4 regions of the Rhodococcus sp. 077-4 genome follow, and region 2 is predicted to be linked to each of the others. Evidence: riboswitches for the same ligand, from Rfam matches in the RefSeq annotation. Region 2 holds a riboswitch; each other region holds the start of a gene.
What was found. Region 2 has a riboswitch for S-adenosylmethionine ahead of ACNEOT_RS05750 (aminotransferase class V-fold PLP-dependent enzyme). Riboswitches for the same ligand answer to the same signal wherever they lie in the genome.

Region 1 (4,496 bases), on a different contig from region 2:
TACCCGTCGGCGTCACGGAATGGTACGGCGATCAGCCGTACGCCACCTGGCCCTGGGCGCAGGCCGCACTGGGTGACGCGCAGCCCGAAGTGCTGTCCAATACCGGCGACGGCTTCGAGACGGAGAAGATCGCGGCACTGCGACCCGACCTGATCATCGCCACCAATGCCGGTTTGAACGCGGAGACCTACAGCACCCTGAGCGACATCGCGCCCACGTTGGCGCAGTCCGACGCCTCGACCGCCTACTTCGAGCCCTGGGACGTACAGGCGGAGAAGATCGGGCGCGCATTGGGCAAGAAGGCCGAGGTCGATGGCCTGATCGATGGCGTGAACCGCAAGTTCGCCGACGCCGCGGCGGCGCACCCCGAATTCGCCGACAGGAAGGCGATCTTTCTCCAGAATGCGTTCTACGAGGGCAAGGCCATCGCGTACCAGGACGGGCTGAGCACCGACTTCCTCACCGCGCTCGGTTTCGTCATCCCCACGGACATCGACGCGTACGTTCCCCTCGACGGCGGTGGGCAGGCCAGCATTCCGCTGGAGAACTTGTCGGTTCTCAACTCCGCCGACGTACTGATCTGGGGAACCGAGAGCCCGGGCGACCGCACCGAGCTCGAAAAGGAAGCGGTGTACAACGCCCTCGAACCGGTGCAGGACGGCAACCTCGTGTTCACCGACGGGGTGACGGCGGGCGCAATCTACTTCACCAGCGTGCTGAGCCTGCCGTACGTCATCGACAAGCTGACCCCGGCGCTGACCGAGGCACTCGGCGGAACGGCAGCGACGATCACCGGCTGACAGGACCAGGTCGCCTACTTCGCGGCGGAGCGCCTGTCCATCCACATCGCGGTGGCCAGAACGCCCAGGCCGGCCACTGCCAGACCGGAACCGACAGCGGCCGGTGCCGTGTAGCCGAATCCGGCGGCGATCACGGCACCACCGACTGCCGCTCCGATCGCGTTGGCAAGATTGAATGCCGCGTGATTGAGCGACGCGGCGAGTGTCTGGGCGTCCTCGGCCACGTCCATCAGTCGCGTCTGCAGGCCGGGGACCACCGACGAACCGGACGCGCCGATCAGGAAGACCAGGAGCAGCGCGGTCACCGGATTGTGTGCCGCTACGACGAACACCGCCAGGAATACCGCGGTGGCGGCCAGCCCGACAAAGGTGCCCTTGAGCTGGTATCGATCGGCGAGCCAGCCGCCCGCGTAGTTTCCGGCGACCATTCCGAGTCCGTAGATCATCAGGGCGACAGGAACGAATGCGCGGGCAAGACCGGCAACGTCGGTCAGCGTCGATGCGATGTAGGTGTACACCGCGAACATGCCGCCGAATCCGACGATGCCCACGAACAGGGTCATCCACACCTGGCCCCGGCGCAGCGCACCCAGCTCGGTGATCGGACTGGTGGTCGGCATCGCGTCGAGACGCGGCATCCACAAAACGAGCGCGGTGACGGTCAGTGCCCCGATGACTGCGACGAGCGTGAAGGCGCTGCGCCAGCCCAGCGCCTGGCCGATCCAGGTTGCCACCGGGACGCCGACGACGTTGGCCACCGAAAGTCCCATCATGACCATCGCGACGGCTTTGGCTCGCTTGCCCGGCTCGGCCAGGTGGGCGGCCACCAGAGCAGCCACACCGAAGTACGCGCCGTGCGGCAGCCCTGCCACGAATCGAGAGGCCACCAGCTCGTTGAAACTGGGCGCGAACACGGTGCCGAGGTTTCCGAGGGTGAAGGCCACCATCAGCGCCAGCAGCAGCATTCTGCGGGGAACGCGGGCGGCCAGGGCCGCGATGGTCGGCGCGCCGACGACGACACCGAGCGCGTATGCGGAGATCATGTGGCCGGCCGAGGGCTCGGAGATCCCCATCGTCGTCGCGATGTCCGGCAACAGACCCATCGACGCGAATTCCGTGGTGCCGATCCCGAAGCCGCCGATCGACAGGGCCAGCATCGCGAGCTTGCGGCGGGTCGAGTGCGGTCGATGACTGACACTCAGACCACTCGACACCTTGCCGCGCACAGCGCTGACACGGGAAAGAGCGGAATCGGTGACAGTCACAGCGGAACAACTTTCGTGTGGATCGGGGATGTGAACAAGGAGAACGGCGGCTCGGCGAATCGATTCAGCAGAGACCGACCGAGTAGAAGAACAGCCGACCGAATCATTGTCTTCCCCCTGGCAACTTCTTTTCGAGTCGCGGCACGGTGATTGTCCTCACCCGAGCATCTGCTCGAGCTGCCCCGAACTCCGAGCGTGTGCCCTTGTTCCGGTGGAGTGCCGTCACCCGCTAAGATCTTCGCCAGGTCATGAGTGCCAGCATCGAGCCCCGGCTTGCTGGCCGGCAACCCTCCAACCGCGGTGGGGTGCCCCGGGTGAACGACCAGGCCGATCCGGCACGCGAGTGCCGGATCGACAAGCGCGGGTCCGCAGGAAGCGGACCCACTGAACCTTCGGTCCCCAGGGGCCGAAGCCTGTCAGGAGGTTCTCTCATGTGTTGCTGTACCGATACGCCCCGTAGCGCTCGACTTCTCGAGCTTCATTCGACATTCGATTCGTCTCAGACAGACTCGTCTCAGAAAACGGAGTATCACCAGCCATGACCGATTCCACCCCTGACGTCGTCGACGCCACCGGAGCACCCACCCAGGATCCGTTCACCGATCCCGCCGCCGACTGGAGCTTCGAGACCAAGCAGATCCACTCGGGCCAGACCCCGGACGGTGTCACCAAGGCTCGTGCGTTGCCGATCTACCAGACCACCTCGTACACGTTCGACAACACCGACCACGCCGCCGCACTGTTCGGACTCGCGGAGCCGGGCAACATCTACACCCGCATCATCAACCCCACGCAGGACGTGGTCGAGCAGCGCATCGCTGCCCTCGAAGGTGGCGTCGCAGCTCTGCTGGTGTCGTCCGGTCAGGCCGCCGAGACGTTCGCGATTCTCAACCTCGCGGAGGCAGGCGATCACATCGTCTCGAGCCCGCGGCTCTACGGCGGTACGTACAACCTGTTCCACTACACGCTCCCCAAGCTGGGCATCACCGTCTCGTTCGTCGACGATCCCGATGACCTCGAGCAGTGGCGCGCAGCGATCACGCCGTCGACCAAGGCGTTCTACGGCGAGTCGATCTCCAATCCGAAGAACGACATTCTCGATATCCCGGGCATCTCGGCGGTGGCACACGAGAACGGCATTCCGTTGATCGTGGACAACACCGTGGCAACGCCGTACCTGCTTCAGCCGTTGAAGCACGGTGCCGACATCGTGGTGCACTCGGCGACGAAGTATCTCGGTGGACACGGAACGGCCATCGCCGGCGTCATCGTCGACGGTGGCACGTTCGACTGGACGCAGGGCCGTCACCCCAACTTCACCACCGCAGACCCGAGTTACCACGGCGTCGTCTTCGCCGATCTCGGTGCACCCGCGTTCGCACTGAAGGCACGCGTGCAGCTCTTGCGTGACATCGGCGCAGCGGTCTCCCCATTCAACGCCTTCCTCATCAGCCAGGGTCTCGAGACGTTGAGCCTGCGGATCGAGCGGCACGTGTCGAACGCACAGAAGGTCGCCGCCTTCCTCGCCGGTCGAGACGACGTCGTCTCGATCAACTACGCGGGACTCGAATCGTCCCCGTGGTACCAGCGCGGGCAGGAATTGTTGCCGAAGGGTCAGGGCGCAATCATCGCGTTCGAGTTGCAGGGTGGTGTCGATGCCGGCAAGAAGTTCGTCAACGCACTCACGCTGCACAGCCACGTCGCTAACATCGGAGACGTGCGTTCACTCGTCATCCACCCCGCGTCCACCACGCATTCCCAGCTGACTCCGGAGGAGCAGTTGGCATCGGGCGTGACCCCCGGCCTGGTTCGCTTGGCCGTGGGTATCGAAGGGATCGACGACATCATCGCCGATCTCGAGGTCGGCTTCAGCGCGGCGGCGTCTTGAGTCACAGCTGCGACGCAGGCGTTCGTCCGGAGGCGGTTCTTCCGCCTCCGGACGGGCGGTTGGGCTTCATCGACATCGGTGCTCTCGATCTCGAAAACGGCTCTCGGATTTCCCAGGTCACGGTGGCGGTGCAGCGGTGGGGCGAACTTGCCACCGACCGCAGCAACGTCGTTCTCGTCGAGCATGCCCTGACCGGGGACTCACATGTGTCCGGTCCGCCGGATGCCGATCATGCTCTGCCCGGTTGGTGGAACGGCATGGTCGGGCCCGGTCGCCCCATCGACACCGACGAGTGGTGCGTCGTGGCGACCAACGTGCTCGGCGGCTGCGGTGGCACCACCGGCCCGAGCAGTGTCTCGCCCGACGGCACCCCCTACGGATCTCGCTTCCCGGACATCTCGATCCGAGATCAGGTCGCTGCCGAAGTTGCCGTTGCCGACGCATTGGGCATCGAGCGGTTCGCGGCAGTCGTCGGTGGCTCGATGGGCGGAATGCGCACCCTCGAATGGATCGTCGGCTACCCCGATCGAGTGGCGGCCGCTT
Region 2 (4,496 bases):
CTTCGTGCTCACCCACGACACCCCGGTGTCGGAGGTTCGGATGGACATCTTCCCCGACGGTGGCATGGCGCGATTGAGACTGTTCGGTGATCTCGACGCATCTGCGTAAACGGTCGCGTGGCAATAGGGTTGGTGCATGACCCGGCTACTTCATCCGAATGCAGCCCATGTTGCCGACACTTTGATTTCTCGCGGCCATCACGGTGTCGTGGTCAGCAGCCCGGAGGGCACGCACACCGCCGCCGATGCCGCCGCTGCTCTCGGCGTGGGTGTGGGCGCGATCGTCAAGTCGATGGTGTTTCTGCTCGACGACGAGCCGGTGCTGCTACTGGTGTCGGGAGCTCACAACGTCCATCTCGCGCACACGGGTGAGCGCCTCGGTGGCACGTTGACACGCGCCGATCTCGACACGGCGAAGCATGCCACCGGCCAGCCGATCGGTGGCATAGCCCCGGTCGGCCATCCCACCAACCTGGACACGTTCGTCGACCAGGATCTGGCTGCCCACGCCGAGGTGTGGGCGGCGGCGGGTCACGTCAACACGATCTTCCGTTCGACGTTCACCGAGTTGGTCCGCATCACTGCAGGTCTGGCGATCGACGTCACCTGACCGAGTGCTCAGGACGCGAGTGTCGGGGCGATCTGCGGTGCGCCGAGTATCGCGTCGACGGTGTCGACGTCGAACCGCGTGCCGCGCGATCCCAAGAGCGGCAGCACTCCGGAGCCGATGAAGATCGCCTGTCGATCGGCATCGTCGTGGACCTGCAACGTCACACCGTCCGCCACGTCGGCGGCGGTGACGTCGGAGATCAGACTGGCCAATCCCGACGGCGTACCGATGTAGCGGATGGACGACGGGTTGGCGGGCGCATTCAGCCCCGCGAACTCTCGGCGTGCCGTGCGCGCGTCGGCAGCGATGTGGATTTCCAGATCGAGAAACACCGCAACGCTCTCGGCCGACTCACCGCGCTCGACCGCTTCGGCCCGCAGACGAGCCCGTTGCTGCTGAGCTTCTCGCAGGTCGGAGGCCTGGATTCGGATGATGTTCACATCCGCTGCGACGGTCAGTTCGGTCCAGACGCTGTCGAATTCGACGGCAACGCGGGTGAAGTTGTGCGACATGAGTGGTCCTGGTTCTAGAAGTCGGTGAACGCATTCGGTCGGAGTGGAGCCGAACTCGAACACGACCCGGACGCAGTGCGGCACAGATCCACGTATCTGTTGCACCAGTGGCGGTTACCCGTCCACACGACACTCACGGTCATGTCGCCATGCTAACTGTCTGCGGAGGTGCACGGGGATCCAACCCCGGCGGCCCCATCCACCAGCTCGGGGAACGGTCGCGGGTCGGGCACCGGATTCCACCAGCCCGCATCCTCTGCGTAGTGCCAGTTCGGCCCCGCTTCGACCAGGCCGGCGAGGGCATCGACGAGCCGGTCCACATCGGCCGAGGAGCTGCCGAGTCCGATGCTGGCGCGAACCGCGCCGGCCGTATGCCCCAGCCTGCCCAGCAGCGGATGTGCGCAGAACTTTCCGTCACGCACACCGATTCCGTGTTCGGCCGAGAGGTACGCGGCGACCTCACCGGGGTCGCGTCCGGCGACGGTGAAGGTGACGATGCCGACACTGTCGGGGGCGTCGGCCCACACCTGCAACTGCTCGACGCCGTCCAGGGCCGCCAGTCCGTCGCGCAATCGAGCAGACAGTTCGCGCTCGTGGGCTTGTAGTTCGTCGTCGTCGAAGCCCGCGATGGCCTCGCAGGCTGCGGCGAGTGCGGCGACCCCGAGCACGTTGGGTGTACCCGCCTCGTGCCGCTGCGGTGCCGGAGCCCAGTCGGTGTGGTCGATGCTCACGCTGCGCACCGCGCCGCCGCCGGCCAGGTGCGGCTCACCGAGGTCGAGCCAATCACGCTTTCCCACAAGCACTCCCGCGCCGAACGGGGCGTACAGCTTGTGGCCGGAGAACGCGAGGTAGTCCACACCGAGTGCGTCGATGTCGACCCGGCGGTGCGGCACCAGTTGCGCACCGTCCACCGCGATGCGCGCGCCGTGTCGATGCGCAAGCGCTGCGAGTTCGGCGATGGGCAGGACCTCGCCGGTGACGTTCGATGCACCCGTGATCGCCAGTAGCGCAGCGGGTTTCGCGGCAAGCTCCGCGTCGAGCCGAGTGATGGTTTCGGCCAGGGTCGACGCAGCCACCACCACTCGTCGATCACGCCACGGGAGCAGATTCGCGTGATGTTCGATATCGAGCACGACGGTCTCGCCCGGCACGCAGGCGGCGAGCAGGTTGAGCGAGTCGGTGGTGTTGCGAGTGAACACCACCACCGAATCTACTTGTGCACCAACGAAATCGGCCACGGTCACGCGAGCCTTCTCGTACGCCGCCGTCGAGACCCGCGAGGCGTAGCCGGCACCGCGATGCACGCTCGAGTAGAACGGCAGCAGCTCCGCGATCCGGTCGGTCACCGCAACCAGAGCCGGCGCGCTCGCGGCGTAGTCGAAGTTGGCGTAGGTGCACGTGCCGCCCTGCACCAGCGGTACCTGGAGATCCGTGCCCGAAACAGGGGCAAAAGGAGCACAGGGGCGGGAAAGTACAGATGTCATGACAGATCAAGCCCTCACGTTCGAGGGACCCGCAACCGAAGGAATTCGTGAACGAGTCCGCGCTTGCCGCACCGGTTCTCCGGCAACAGCCTGGTCGTCACCCGGAGCACCCCACCGCGGAGGAGGGTTGCCGACCAGCTAGCCGGGGCTTGATGCTGGTACTCGTGACCGTGGAGAAGACACTCGCAAACTCTCTGTGGGTTTGTCAAGCCGAGACTTGCTCCTCGACACCAGTAAGATTCCCGCGATGGGAAGGCGCGTCCGTTCACCTTCCGGCCAACCGAACATGAGATAACCAACGACGCTGCGGCTCCCCTGCCACGGTTCCAGATGCGCTCCACCGCCCCACGAACACGAAGGACACCCGGTTGTCTGTGCACGAATCCGATAGCCATTCCGCAACCCGAGATCCCGAGGTCACGGCAGCGCCCGCACCGTACCTTCGCTCGTCTCTCGCCCCACCCCCGCGGACGCTGATCGACGTTCTGCGCGCGACTGCCCACAGCTTTCCCGACGCTCCCGCGATCGATGACGGCACCGTCTCGGTCAGTTACTCGGAATTGTTGGACGACATCGCCGAGGGTGCTCAGTGGCTCGCCAATGCCGGTGTCCGGCGCGGCGATCGCGTCGGCATCCGCATGCCGTCGGGTTCCTTCTCGCTCTACGTCGCCATCCTGTCCATCCTGAACGTCGGAGCTGCGTACGTACCGGTGGACGCCGACGATCCGGAAGAGCGGGCCGAGTTGGTCTTCGGCGAGGCCAAGGTGACGGCCATCGTCACTGCGGGCGGAATCGCGGCCGGTACAGCTCCCAAACAGGAAGTTCCTCGGTACGACGCCGAACCGCCAACCCCCGAGGACGACGCGTGGGTCATCTTCACCTCGGGCTCCACCGGCACCCCCAAGGGCGTCGCCGTGAGTCATCGCAACGCGGCGGCGTTCGTCGACGCCGAGGCGCGCATGTTCCTGCAGAAGGATCCCCTCGGACCGGGTGACCGTGTGCTCGCCGGCCTATCGGTGGCGTTCGACGCGTCGTGCGAGGAGATGTGGCTGGCGTGGCGCCACGGTGCGTGTCTCGTACCCGCTCCGCGGTCGTTGGTGCGGTCCGGTTTCGACCTGGGTCCATGGCTCGTCTCGCGGGACATCAGTGTGGTCTCGACGGTGCCGACGCTGGCGTCGCTGTGGCCCGCGGTCGCTCTGGAAGCGGTGCGGCTGTTAATTTTCGGCGGCGAAGCCTGCCCGCCGGAACTGGCCGAGCGATTGGCCGTCGAGGGCCGTGAGGTCTGGAACACGTACGGCCCCACCGAGGCGACGGTCGTCGCGTGCGCGGCGATCATGGACGGCAAGGGACCGGTCCGCATCGGTCTCCCCCTCGACGGGTGGGACCTTGCCGTGGTCGACGGCTCCGGCACTCCGGTTCAGATCGGCGAGGTCGGTGAATTGGTCATCGGCGGCGTCGGACTCGCGCGGTATCTCGATCCGGCCAAGGACGCCGAAAAGTACGCGCCCATGGCCTCTCTCGGCTGGGAGCGGGCGTATCGCAGTGGCGATCTGGTCAAACTCGAGCTCGAAGGCCTGCTGTTTCAGGGCCGTGCCGACGATCAGGTAAAACTCGGCGGTCGCCGCATCGAGCTCGGCGAGATAGACAATGCGCTGCAAGCACTTCCGGGTGTCGGTGGTGCGGCGGCAGCCATCCGCAAGACAGCGGCCGGAAACTCGGTGCTCGTCGGGTATCTCGCCAGCACCAACCCGAATTTCGATCTCGAGGCGGCGCGCGAGTTGCTGGCCGAGCAGTTGCCCGCGGCACTGGTGCCGAGGCTCGCTCTCGTGGACGAGATGCCGACGCGCACCTCGGGCAAGGTCGATCGCAATGCATTGCCGTGGCCCCTGC
Region 3 (4,496 bases), 120 kb from region 2:
GAGGCGATAGAACTCCTGCGGTTCGATAAGGGCGGTGGCGTCGGATATATCGAAAGGCAGTGCGCCGACGACGTTTCGGCCCTCCCGCACCGCGGCCACCGCGTCGGCGATATCGGTGAAGGTCTGCTGCACTCCCAGCCCGACTACGTGGTGATCCTGCCGGGAGAGTACGAATTCGAGCTTCATCAGAACGGGTTCTGTGTGCGGCCCACCAGGTCCGCGACGGAATCGAGGACCTTCGTCGGCCGGTACGGATACTGCTCGACGGATTGGATCGTCGAAATGCCGGTGAGAACGAGGATGGTCTGCAACCCGGCTTCGAGGCCGGACAGCACATCGGTGTCCATTCGGTCGCCGATCATGAGTGTGTTCTCCGAGTGCCCGCCGATCGCACGCAGCGCCGAACGCATCATCAACGCGTTGGGCTTGCCCACGTAGTACGGCTCCTTGCCGGTGGCCTTGGTGATCAGGGCAGCAACCGAACCCGTGGCCGGCAGCGAGCCCTCACGCGACGGACCGGTCGCGTCGGGGTTGGTGGCGATGAAGCGCGAACCCTTCTCGACCAGGCGAATGGCAGTGGTGATGGCCTCGAACGAGTACGTCCGGGTTTCGCCGAGCACCACATAGTCGGGGCTGGAGTCGGTAAGGGTGTAGCCGATGTCGTGCAGTGCGGTGGTCAGACCCGACTCGCCGACGACATACGCACTGCCACCGGGCCGCTGATTGCCCAGGAACGTCGCGGTGGCCAGGGCCGAGGTCCAGATCGACTTCTCCGGAATGTCCAGACCGGTGAACGCCAGGCGTGCCCGCAGGTCACGTGGGGTACGAATCGAATTGTTGGTCAACACGATGAACGGAATCTCGTTGGCCTGCAGCTCAGCGAGAAACGTGTCGGCACCGGGTATCAGATGATCCTCGTGGACCAGAACGCCGTCCATGTCCATCAGGTACGTCCACTGCTGAGGCTTCTCGGTTTCGCTCACCTCACCATTGTGAACCATCTGCCGACCGTCGACTCGTGGACTGGAGCTAACTCGCCCGGCGCTCCTCGGCGCGTCGGGAGTCGGTTCGCAGTACCTGCCGCTCGCGAGCGGTGGTGCCGCCCCACACTCCGAACGGTTCGTTGGCTGCCAGCGCGAAACGTCGGCACGCGTCGACGACACCGCAGCCGGCGCACACCTGCTTGGCGCGCTCCTCACGTTCACGACGGGCGGAGCGTCCCTCGCCGGTCGGGGAAAAGAAGATTTCCGAGTCCTGCCCGCGGCACACCGCGTCGGTCTGCCAGTCCCATGACTCGATGGCAGGCGAAATCCCGCGCTCGATCATGGCAATCGCGCTGTTCCTCGACATCGCTGCCCCGTTCCCTCGATCGGTTGTGGACTCGTTCGATGATCGCGAGACGCGACCGATTCGGCAATGATTCGGATCATCGTGATTCGGAGGCGATGCGTCACAGCAATTTACAGCGCGCAACCATTTCGCTCGACGTGATAGAAACTCGAAGGCCAACGTGCACTTGACTTTTCAATGTCCACGTCTATACATTTCTGACACCATCCAGAGCGACCGAGAGACCTTGGCTCGATGACGTCGCAGCAACCCCCTTCTTCATCGAAGGTGTGGGTGCTACCGCCAGGGCCGATGGAGGCACCAGAGATGAACTTCTGTATCAGTACGCCCGTCTGACCGATTCGCGTACTCACAGTCCACTCTTTCGAAAGGCACCACAGCGATGATCGCTGCCCATCCGTCCCGGCGGCTCCGGTGACTCAACTTCAGGCCCGACCCGACATACCTGCGGTCGACGAACTCGTCGACATCCCCGACGAGCAACTCGTCGTCGCACGGAAGTGGCATCCCTGGCGTTGGGTGATCAGCATCGCCACTCTCGTTGTGGCCGCGCAGTTCCTGCATGGTTTCGCCACCAACCCGGGCTGGGATTGGGGCACGTTCGCCGACTACTTCGCGGCACCGTCCATCCTGTCCGCGCTGTGGCTGACGATCCAGCTCACGTTCTGGGGCACCCTGATCGGGTTTGCGCTGGGAATCGCACTCGCGGTGGCCCGCCTGTCCAACAACCCAGTGCTGCAGGTGATCTCCTGGTTCTACATCTGGGCGTTCCGCTCCATCCCGTTGATCGTGCAATTGCTGTTCTGGTTCAACATCGCCTATCTGTATCAGACGCTGTCGCTGGGAATCCCGTTCGGAGCCAGCTTCTTCGAGTTCAGTGTCAACAACGTCATCAGCGGCTCCACAGCCGCAATCATCGGACTTGCTCTGCACCAGGCAGCCTACTCGGCGGAGATCGTCCGGGGTGGGATCATCTCGGTGGACCAGGGACAGCTGGAAGCGTCTGCGGCCCTTGGAATTCCGAAGCGTCGTGAATTCTTCAAAATCGTTCTGCCCCAAGCGATGCGGGGAATTCTGCCGAACGCCGCCAATGAGGTGATCAGCTTGTTCAAGGGCACATCGATAGTCTCTGTCGTGGCCATCGCCGAACTGTTCTACCAGGTGCAGGTGGTGTACGGGCGTAGCGGACGAGTGGTGCCGCTCCTGATGGTCGCCACGGTCTGGTACATCATCCTCACCTCGATTCTCTCCGTCTTGCAGTACTACGTCGAGCGGCACTACGCCAAGGGCGCTGTCCGCAACATCGAGCTCACCCCTATCCAGAAGTTGCGTCAGAAACTGGCCGAGATCACCCTCGCCCCGCGAGGAGCGACACGATGACCACCCTCGACGCCACCACTCCCACGTCCGAGACCCAGTACGCCGTCGAGGTACGCGGCGTGCACAAGTCCTACGGTCCCCTCGAAGTCCTCAAAGGAGTGGACCTGACCGTCCGCCCCGGCGAGGTCACCGTCATCATCGGTCCGTCCGGATCCGGCAAGTCGACTTTGTTGCGCGCCCTCAACCACCTGGAGAAGGTGGACCAGGGCACCGTTCGGGTCGATGGCGAGCTGGTGGGCTACAAGCGCAAGGGTGCCAAGCTGCACGAGCTGAGCAACCGCGAGATCCTGCGTCAGCGTTCGCAGATCGGGTTCGTGTTCCAGAACTTCAACCTCTTTCCGCATCTGACGGTGCTGGAAAACGTCATCGAGGCGCCGATTTCCGCGCAGAAGCGCAAGCGCTCGGACGTCGAACCCGAGGCTCTGGCGTTGCTCGAGCGCGTCGGCGTCGGAGCGAAAGCACACGATTACCCCCGACGTCTTTCCGGCGGGCAACAGCAACGTGTAGCCATTGCGCGCGCACTGGCATTGCGTCCCAAAGTAATTCTGTTCGACGAGCCCACTTCCGCGCTCGATCCAGAGCTGGTCGGAGAGGTCCTCGAGGTCATTCGAGGACTCGCCCGAGACGGAGCCACGCTCGTGATCGTCACGCACGAGGTCGGCTTCGCTCGCGAGATCGCCGACACGGTGGTGTTCATGGACGACGGCCTGATCGTCGAACAGGGACCACCTGCGGCGCTGCTGGACAGTCCCACCGAGGCGCGCACCAGAGCGTTTCTCGCGCACGTCCTCTAGATCGCATACACACCTTCATCTCCGACAATTCGAGGAAGACCCATGTCCGCAATCAGATCCACCCGACGTCTCACTGTGGTCGCCTCGGCGCTCCTCGCACTTGCACTCGGTGTCACCGCCTGCAGCGAGCCTGCAGCGCAGGAGACCATCACCGCCTCGGACGGCACCACCTACGACCTCTCTCCCGAGCAAGCAGGCCGCATCCACGTGGACAAGGTCGACGAGATCGCCGCGAAACTCCCTCAGGCAGTGCGTGATCGGGGAGTGCTGGTCGGAACCGGCTCGTCCGGAGCAACGCCGCCGCTCGGCTTCTACGCCACCGACGACACGACTCCCATCGGCTCCGAAATCGACCTCGGATGGCTCGTCGCCGACACCCTCGGTTTGAAGTACGAACGCCAGAATGCGGATTGGTCGCAGAATTTCGTCAAGATCGACTCCGGTGAGAGCGACGTGTTCATCTCCAACGTGACGGTCACCGAGGAGCGCAAGGACAAGTACGACTTCGCCACCTATCGACTGGACAACCTGGCATTCGAGGCCAAGAAAGACTCCGGATGGAAGGTCGACGGACGCAAGGACGTGGCAGGCAAGAAGATCGGCGTGGGTTCGGGAACCAACCAGGAGCAACTGCTCGTTGATTGGAACGAGCAGAACGTCGCCGAGGGCTTGGCACCGGCCGAAATCGCCTACTACCAGAACACCTCGGACTACTACTTGGCACTGGGCTCCGGCCGCATCGACGCCTACCTCGGGCCCAACCCATCGGCTGTCTACCACTCGTCGAGCACCGGCGAGAGCGACGTGATCGGCACATTCTCCGGCGCAGGCGACGCATTGCAGGGCGAGATCGGTGTGCTCACCAAGAAGGACAACGGACTCATCGGGCCGATCAACGAAGCACTGAACCACGTCATCGAGACGGGCGATTACGCAAAGGTCCTCGAGAAATGGGGCCTGCAGTCCGAGGCC
Region 4 (4,496 bases), 130 kb from region 2:
GGGTGTCGTGGTTGCATGGCCCCTCACGCGCGGTGCCGCGGTGTACAACCCGATAGTCGAGCACGGTAGCGGCCACATCCATCCCGCTCCCGACGGGTACGGCTACATTTTCACCTGGACCAATCTGTCCACAGGCGCGTCCGGAACCATCACCGACGCGAGTCCGGACCGCGCTGCTGTCGCGACCGGCGCAGGTCAGGTCGTCGTGCGGGGAGAGTACCGACTCGGCGATCTCGGCCAGGTATTCACCATCCCGAGTATCGGTAGCTTCTACGTTTCGCCCTGAGTAATCGTCGGCGACCAGTAGAAGGTCGAGTCGGCAAAGGACCAGTGCCCGCCTCCATGGACGGTTCTACCGTAATGTCCTGTTCGTGAACAGATCCTGGAGCGTGCGAACCACAGTTGTCGGCTGCGCCCTCGCGGCGGCCCTCCTCGGCGCTCCAGGCGTGGCGTCGGCCCATCACCAGGAATTCACGCCGTTTCCGCACAACATTTCACTCGGGCGGGAGTTGTCCCTGCCGTGCGCCGGCGAGGTGAGTGGCGACGTCTACACTCCGCACAATCGACCAGGTATTGCGGTGGTCACGTTGACCTGGCGGACGTTTTTCAGCAGCGATTGTCCGCTGACCGTATTCGTGAACATGAACAACTTCGACGCACCGTGGGTGGACCCGTACAGCGGTGCCAAGCCGACCGGAGGCACGTGGATGGTTCACCTGAATTCGGCCGTGGTCGGTGCTGCGCCTCCGGAGAGCGGCGAGTGGACGAAGCAGATTCCGATCGACATCGGTTCCGGCAGAGCTGGTTTGACGATCACTACGGATTCCCCGCTCAACACGACGTTACCCGACCCGGCCGGTAACACGGTGCGCTTCACTGTCGCGTGATTGTGTTCGCGCTACCGGCTACTGCAAAAGCGCGTTGCCGATTCAACCTTTGGTGCGACCAGGGCGTCCGCCGAGTGTCCTCTGTTCACAACCGATATCGATCGAGGGGGATGGTGGGATGCCGCACGAAGATGTCGACGAGCCCTTACCGGCCGAGAACGACGGCCCCTTCGTCCTGACTGTCGACGGTGAATTGTTCACGGTGCGCAGACGTCCGGGCGAACCGAACACTATCGACTACACCTGGGAGTCCGGCCCGAATTCTGGGTACGGCTATTCGAGCACGCTCACCGCGGCATTTCCCAGCATTCAGGATCGCGCGAACTGCCCGTCCGTTTTCCCGCCGCTCTCGATCGACGAACATCGCGAGTCGATTCGCGACTTCCTCGGACAGATCAACCCTGATACCGGTTACATGGGTGACTGACTCGAGGCAGCCCGACTTGGCAACCGCGTCCATCCTCTCGTAGTATCGCTTTCGTAGGACCATCCAGAGCGACCGAGAGACCTGGCTCTATGACGTCGCAGCAACCCCCCGCTCGTCGGGTGAGGGTGCTACCGCCGGGAACGATGGAGGAACGCACGTGAATACCCGAGTTGCCGCAGGCTTCGTCAACGGTTCTCGCCGTCTCCATGTGGATCTGTGCCGTCTGAACGGTTCGAACTGTCCTAGCTGACATTTCGTCACTGCTCGTTCTCGACACCTCACCTCATCTGCACGCACTCCTTCCTGGGCACACGTGGCCCGGATGCGGGAGTCGTCGTGCGATCGACCAGATATCGGAGACACCCACGTGTCCACTCGCCCTGCTCTTTTGGCGGCCGGCGTCCTCGCCGCAACCGCCACGTTGCTTGCCGGTTGCGCCGGCGCTGCCACCACCTCGGCGGCCGACGCCGGCCCGCCGCAGCCTGGAGGGACGTTGCGCTACGGCTTGTCCGGCGCTCCGACCTGCTCCGATCCCGCGCAGGCCGGCACCAATCAGACGATCTACGTCACCCGCCAGGTGGTCGATTCGCTCACCGACCAGAACCCGGAGACCGGTGCCATCGAGCCGTGGTTGGCCGAGAGCTGGGACGTCAGTCCCGACGCGAAGTCGTTCACCTTCCACTTGAAGGACGGTGTGACGTTCAGTGACGGCACCGCGCTCGACGCCGCCGCGGTGAAACAGAACTTCGATGCCATCGTAAGCACCGTCGGGCCGGCGAAAGCGCCGCTCGCGGCCAGCTATCTGACCGGGTATCAGGGCACCACGGTTGTCGACCCGGTCACGTTCAGAATCGACTTCGCAGCACCCAATGCACAGTTCCTGCAGGCAAGTTCGACGGCCCAGCTCGGCATTCAAGCCCCCGCAACCTCCGCACAGTCGGCGGAATCGCGGTGCTTGGGTACCAACATCGGATCGGGACCGTTCACGTACGCGGACTACCAGCAGGATCGCTCCGTATCCTTGGCGAAGCGAACCGGATACAGCTGGGGCTCTTCGGCATTCGGCCACGACGGCGAGGCGTACCTCGACCGTATCGAGTTCACCATCGTGCCCGAGTCCGGTGTTCGTACCGGCAGCCTGTCGTCCGATCAGCTCGACGCAGTCAGCGACGCGTTGCCGCAGGACGCGCCACAGATCGAGGCAACCGGTGGCCGAATCCTGACGACGTCGAATCCAGGTGTTCCCTTCGGTATTCAGCCGAACGTCACCCGCGGCGCTCTGCAGGACCCCGCGGTGCGAACCGCTCTGGTGCCTGCGATCAACCGTCAGGAACTCGTCGACACCGTCCTGGGGCCTGATTTCAAGCCGGCCACCGGCACGCTCGCCAGCTCGACTCCCGGGTACGTCGCTCTCGCCGATGTCACCTACGACCCCGATAAATCGAAGTCTCTGCTCGATGCTGCAGGCTGGGTGCCGGGAGCAGACGGGATCCGCGAAAAGGACGGGCAGAAGCTCAGTTTCAAGGTCATGTACTCGGCGGTCTTCGCGGGCAACCAGGCAATTCTGGAACTGACCCAACAGCAGCTGCGTGCGGTGGGCGTCGACCTGCAGCTCGAACTGGTGTCGACGTCCGAGGCGACGGCGCGACAGGGAACCAAGGACTACGACTCGACCTACTACAACAGCACCCGAGCCGACGGGGACATTCTGCGCACGTCGTTTGCAGTGGACGGCCGCAACCTCAATGCTCGCCCGTCGAAATCGGAGCTCGATACTGCTCTGACAGAACAACTGTCGACGACGGACGTCGCAGCGCGAGACAAGATTCTCGACACTGCGCAGCAGCAGATCCTCGACAACGGATTGTGGATTCCCACCGTCGAACTTTCTCAGGCCGTCGGTGTCGGCTCCAAGGTTCAGGATCTGAAGTTCGAGGCATCTGCGCGGCTGCAGTTCTTCGATGCCTGGCTGAGCGGGCAGTAGGGCCATGATCCGCTACCTCGGGCAGCGAGTACTGCAGGCACTGGCAGTGCTGTGGGCTGCGTTCACCATCTCGTTCGTCGTGTTGTTCCTGCTGCCCTCGGACCCGGTCAGTCTTGCCGTTGACTCGGCGGGCTCGGGCACTCCGGTGGACGCTGCGGCCGTCGCCGAACTGCAGGCCCGCTACGGCCTCGATCAGCCGGTGTGGGTGCAGTACTGGCATTCGCTGGTCGGTGCGGTGCAGGGCGATTTCGGATTGTCCATCGCCACCGGCCAACCCGTGACGACGGCAATCCTCGATGCCGTGCCCAGCACCCTCGGTCTGGCCGGGTCGGCATTGGTGCTTGCCGTCGTGTTCGGGACGGCGCTGGCCTACGCCGCGACATACACACAGACGGCGTGGCTGAAGAACCTGCTGTTCGCGCTCCCGCCGCTCGGGGTGGCGGTGCCGACCTTCTGGGTAGGTCTGCTTCTGTTGCAACTGTTTTCGTTCCGCCTGCGTTGGTTCCCGGCATTCGGAGACGCGGGCGTCGCGTCGCTGGTCCTGCCGGCCGTGACGTTGGCCCTGCCGACCGGTGCAGTCATAGCCCAAGTGCTCGCTACCAGCATGACGACGACGTGGAAGCAGCCCTTCGTCGATGTTGCTCGCGCCAAGGGCGTGTCACGTCTCCGCGTGCAGACGCGACACGTTCTGCGCCTGTCGTCCATCCCGGCCTTCACTATCGCCGGAGTACTGGTCGGCACGCTGCTGGCCGGTTCGGTCGTCGTCGAGACGGTCTTCTCGCGCGCCGGGGTGGGGCGGCTCACCCAGACGTCGGTGCTGGCTCAGGACATTCCGGTGGTGCAGGGCATCGTCGTTCTCACTTCGCTCGTCTTCGTCCTGGTCAACCTCGCTGTCGATCTGCTGTATCCGCTGATCGATCCGCGCATCGTGCGTGAGTACAAGCCCGCGAAGGCAAGCGCAGAACCGGAGAAAGCTCATGTCTGACACACTGATTCGTGAACCAGCGGTACAGATCGAGCCGCAGCCGATAGCCGTGCCCCCTCGCCGTCGCCGAGAGGTGCTGAAGCATGTGTGGCTCGGCATCTCCGTGCTCGTGCTGTTGCTGGCTCTCGGGTTCGCGCTGTTCCCGTCCGTTTTCGCGAGCGGCGACCCGCTGGTGGGCGTGCCCGCCGACAAGCTCCAGGCACCGAGTGCGGC

Region 1: another riboswitch for S-adenosylmethionine. It lies ahead of ACNEOT_RS11615 (bifunctional o-acetylhomoserine/o-acetylserine sulfhydrylase); the one in region 2 lies ahead of ACNEOT_RS05750 (aminotransferase class V-fold PLP-dependent enzyme).
Region 3: another riboswitch for S-adenosylmethionine. It lies ahead of ACNEOT_RS06380 (amino acid ABC transporter permease); the one in region 2 lies ahead of ACNEOT_RS05750 (aminotransferase class V-fold PLP-dependent enzyme).
Region 4: another riboswitch for S-adenosylmethionine. It lies ahead of ACNEOT_RS06435 (ABC transporter substrate-binding protein); the one in region 2 lies ahead of ACNEOT_RS05750 (aminotransferase class V-fold PLP-dependent enzyme).

Annotation. Positions count from the first base shown of each region.
Region 1 covers NZ_JAJPWC010000002.1:509,203-513,698, reverse strand. Annotated here, with positions in the region: gene ACNEOT_RS11625 (ABC transporter substrate-binding protein) at 1-800, shown strand, start outside; gene ACNEOT_RS11620 (MFS transporter) at 815-1,957, opposite strand; SAM riboswitch class IV at 2,310-2,432, shown strand; gene ACNEOT_RS11615 (bifunctional o-acetylhomoserine/o-acetylserine sulfhydrylase) at 2,604-3,953, shown strand; gene metX (homoserine O-acetyltransferase MetX) at 3,950-4,496, shown strand, end outside.
Region 2 covers NZ_JAJPWC010000001.1:1,184,935-1,189,430, reverse strand. Annotated here, with positions in the region: gene alc (allantoicase) at 1-109, shown strand, start outside; gene ACNEOT_RS05760 (YbaK/EbsC family protein) at 137-610, shown strand; gene ACNEOT_RS05755 (hypothetical protein) at 619-1,122, opposite strand; gene ACNEOT_RS05750 (aminotransferase class V-fold PLP-dependent enzyme) at 1,275-2,606, opposite strand; SAM riboswitch class IV at 2,661-2,776, opposite strand; gene ACNEOT_RS05745 (Pls/PosA family non-ribosomal peptide synthetase) at 2,981-4,496, shown strand, end outside.
Region 3 covers NZ_JAJPWC010000001.1:1,304,236-1,308,731, forward strand. Annotated here, with positions in the region: gene ACNEOT_RS06365 (isochorismate synthase) at 1-186, opposite strand, end outside; gene ACNEOT_RS06370 (HAD-IIA family hydrolase) at 186-1,001, opposite strand; gene ACNEOT_RS06375 (WhiB family transcriptional regulator) at 1,030-1,350, opposite strand; SAM riboswitch class I at 1,551-1,648, shown strand; gene ACNEOT_RS06380 (amino acid ABC transporter permease) at 1,870-2,730, shown strand; gene ACNEOT_RS06385 (amino acid ABC transporter ATP-binding protein) at 2,727-3,524, shown strand; gene ACNEOT_RS06390 (ABC transporter substrate-binding protein) at 3,567-4,496, shown strand, end outside.
Region 4 covers NZ_JAJPWC010000001.1:1,314,514-1,319,009, forward strand. Annotated here, with positions in the region: gene ACNEOT_RS06420 (hypothetical protein) at 1-286, shown strand, start outside; gene ACNEOT_RS06425 (hypothetical protein) at 372-887, shown strand; gene ACNEOT_RS06430 (hypothetical protein) at 1,006-1,314, shown strand; SAM riboswitch class I at 1,371-1,464, shown strand; gene ACNEOT_RS06435 (ABC transporter substrate-binding protein) at 1,637-3,298, shown strand; gene ACNEOT_RS06440 (ABC transporter permease) at 3,303-4,283, shown strand; gene ACNEOT_RS06445 (ABC transporter permease) at 4,276-4,496, shown strand, end outside.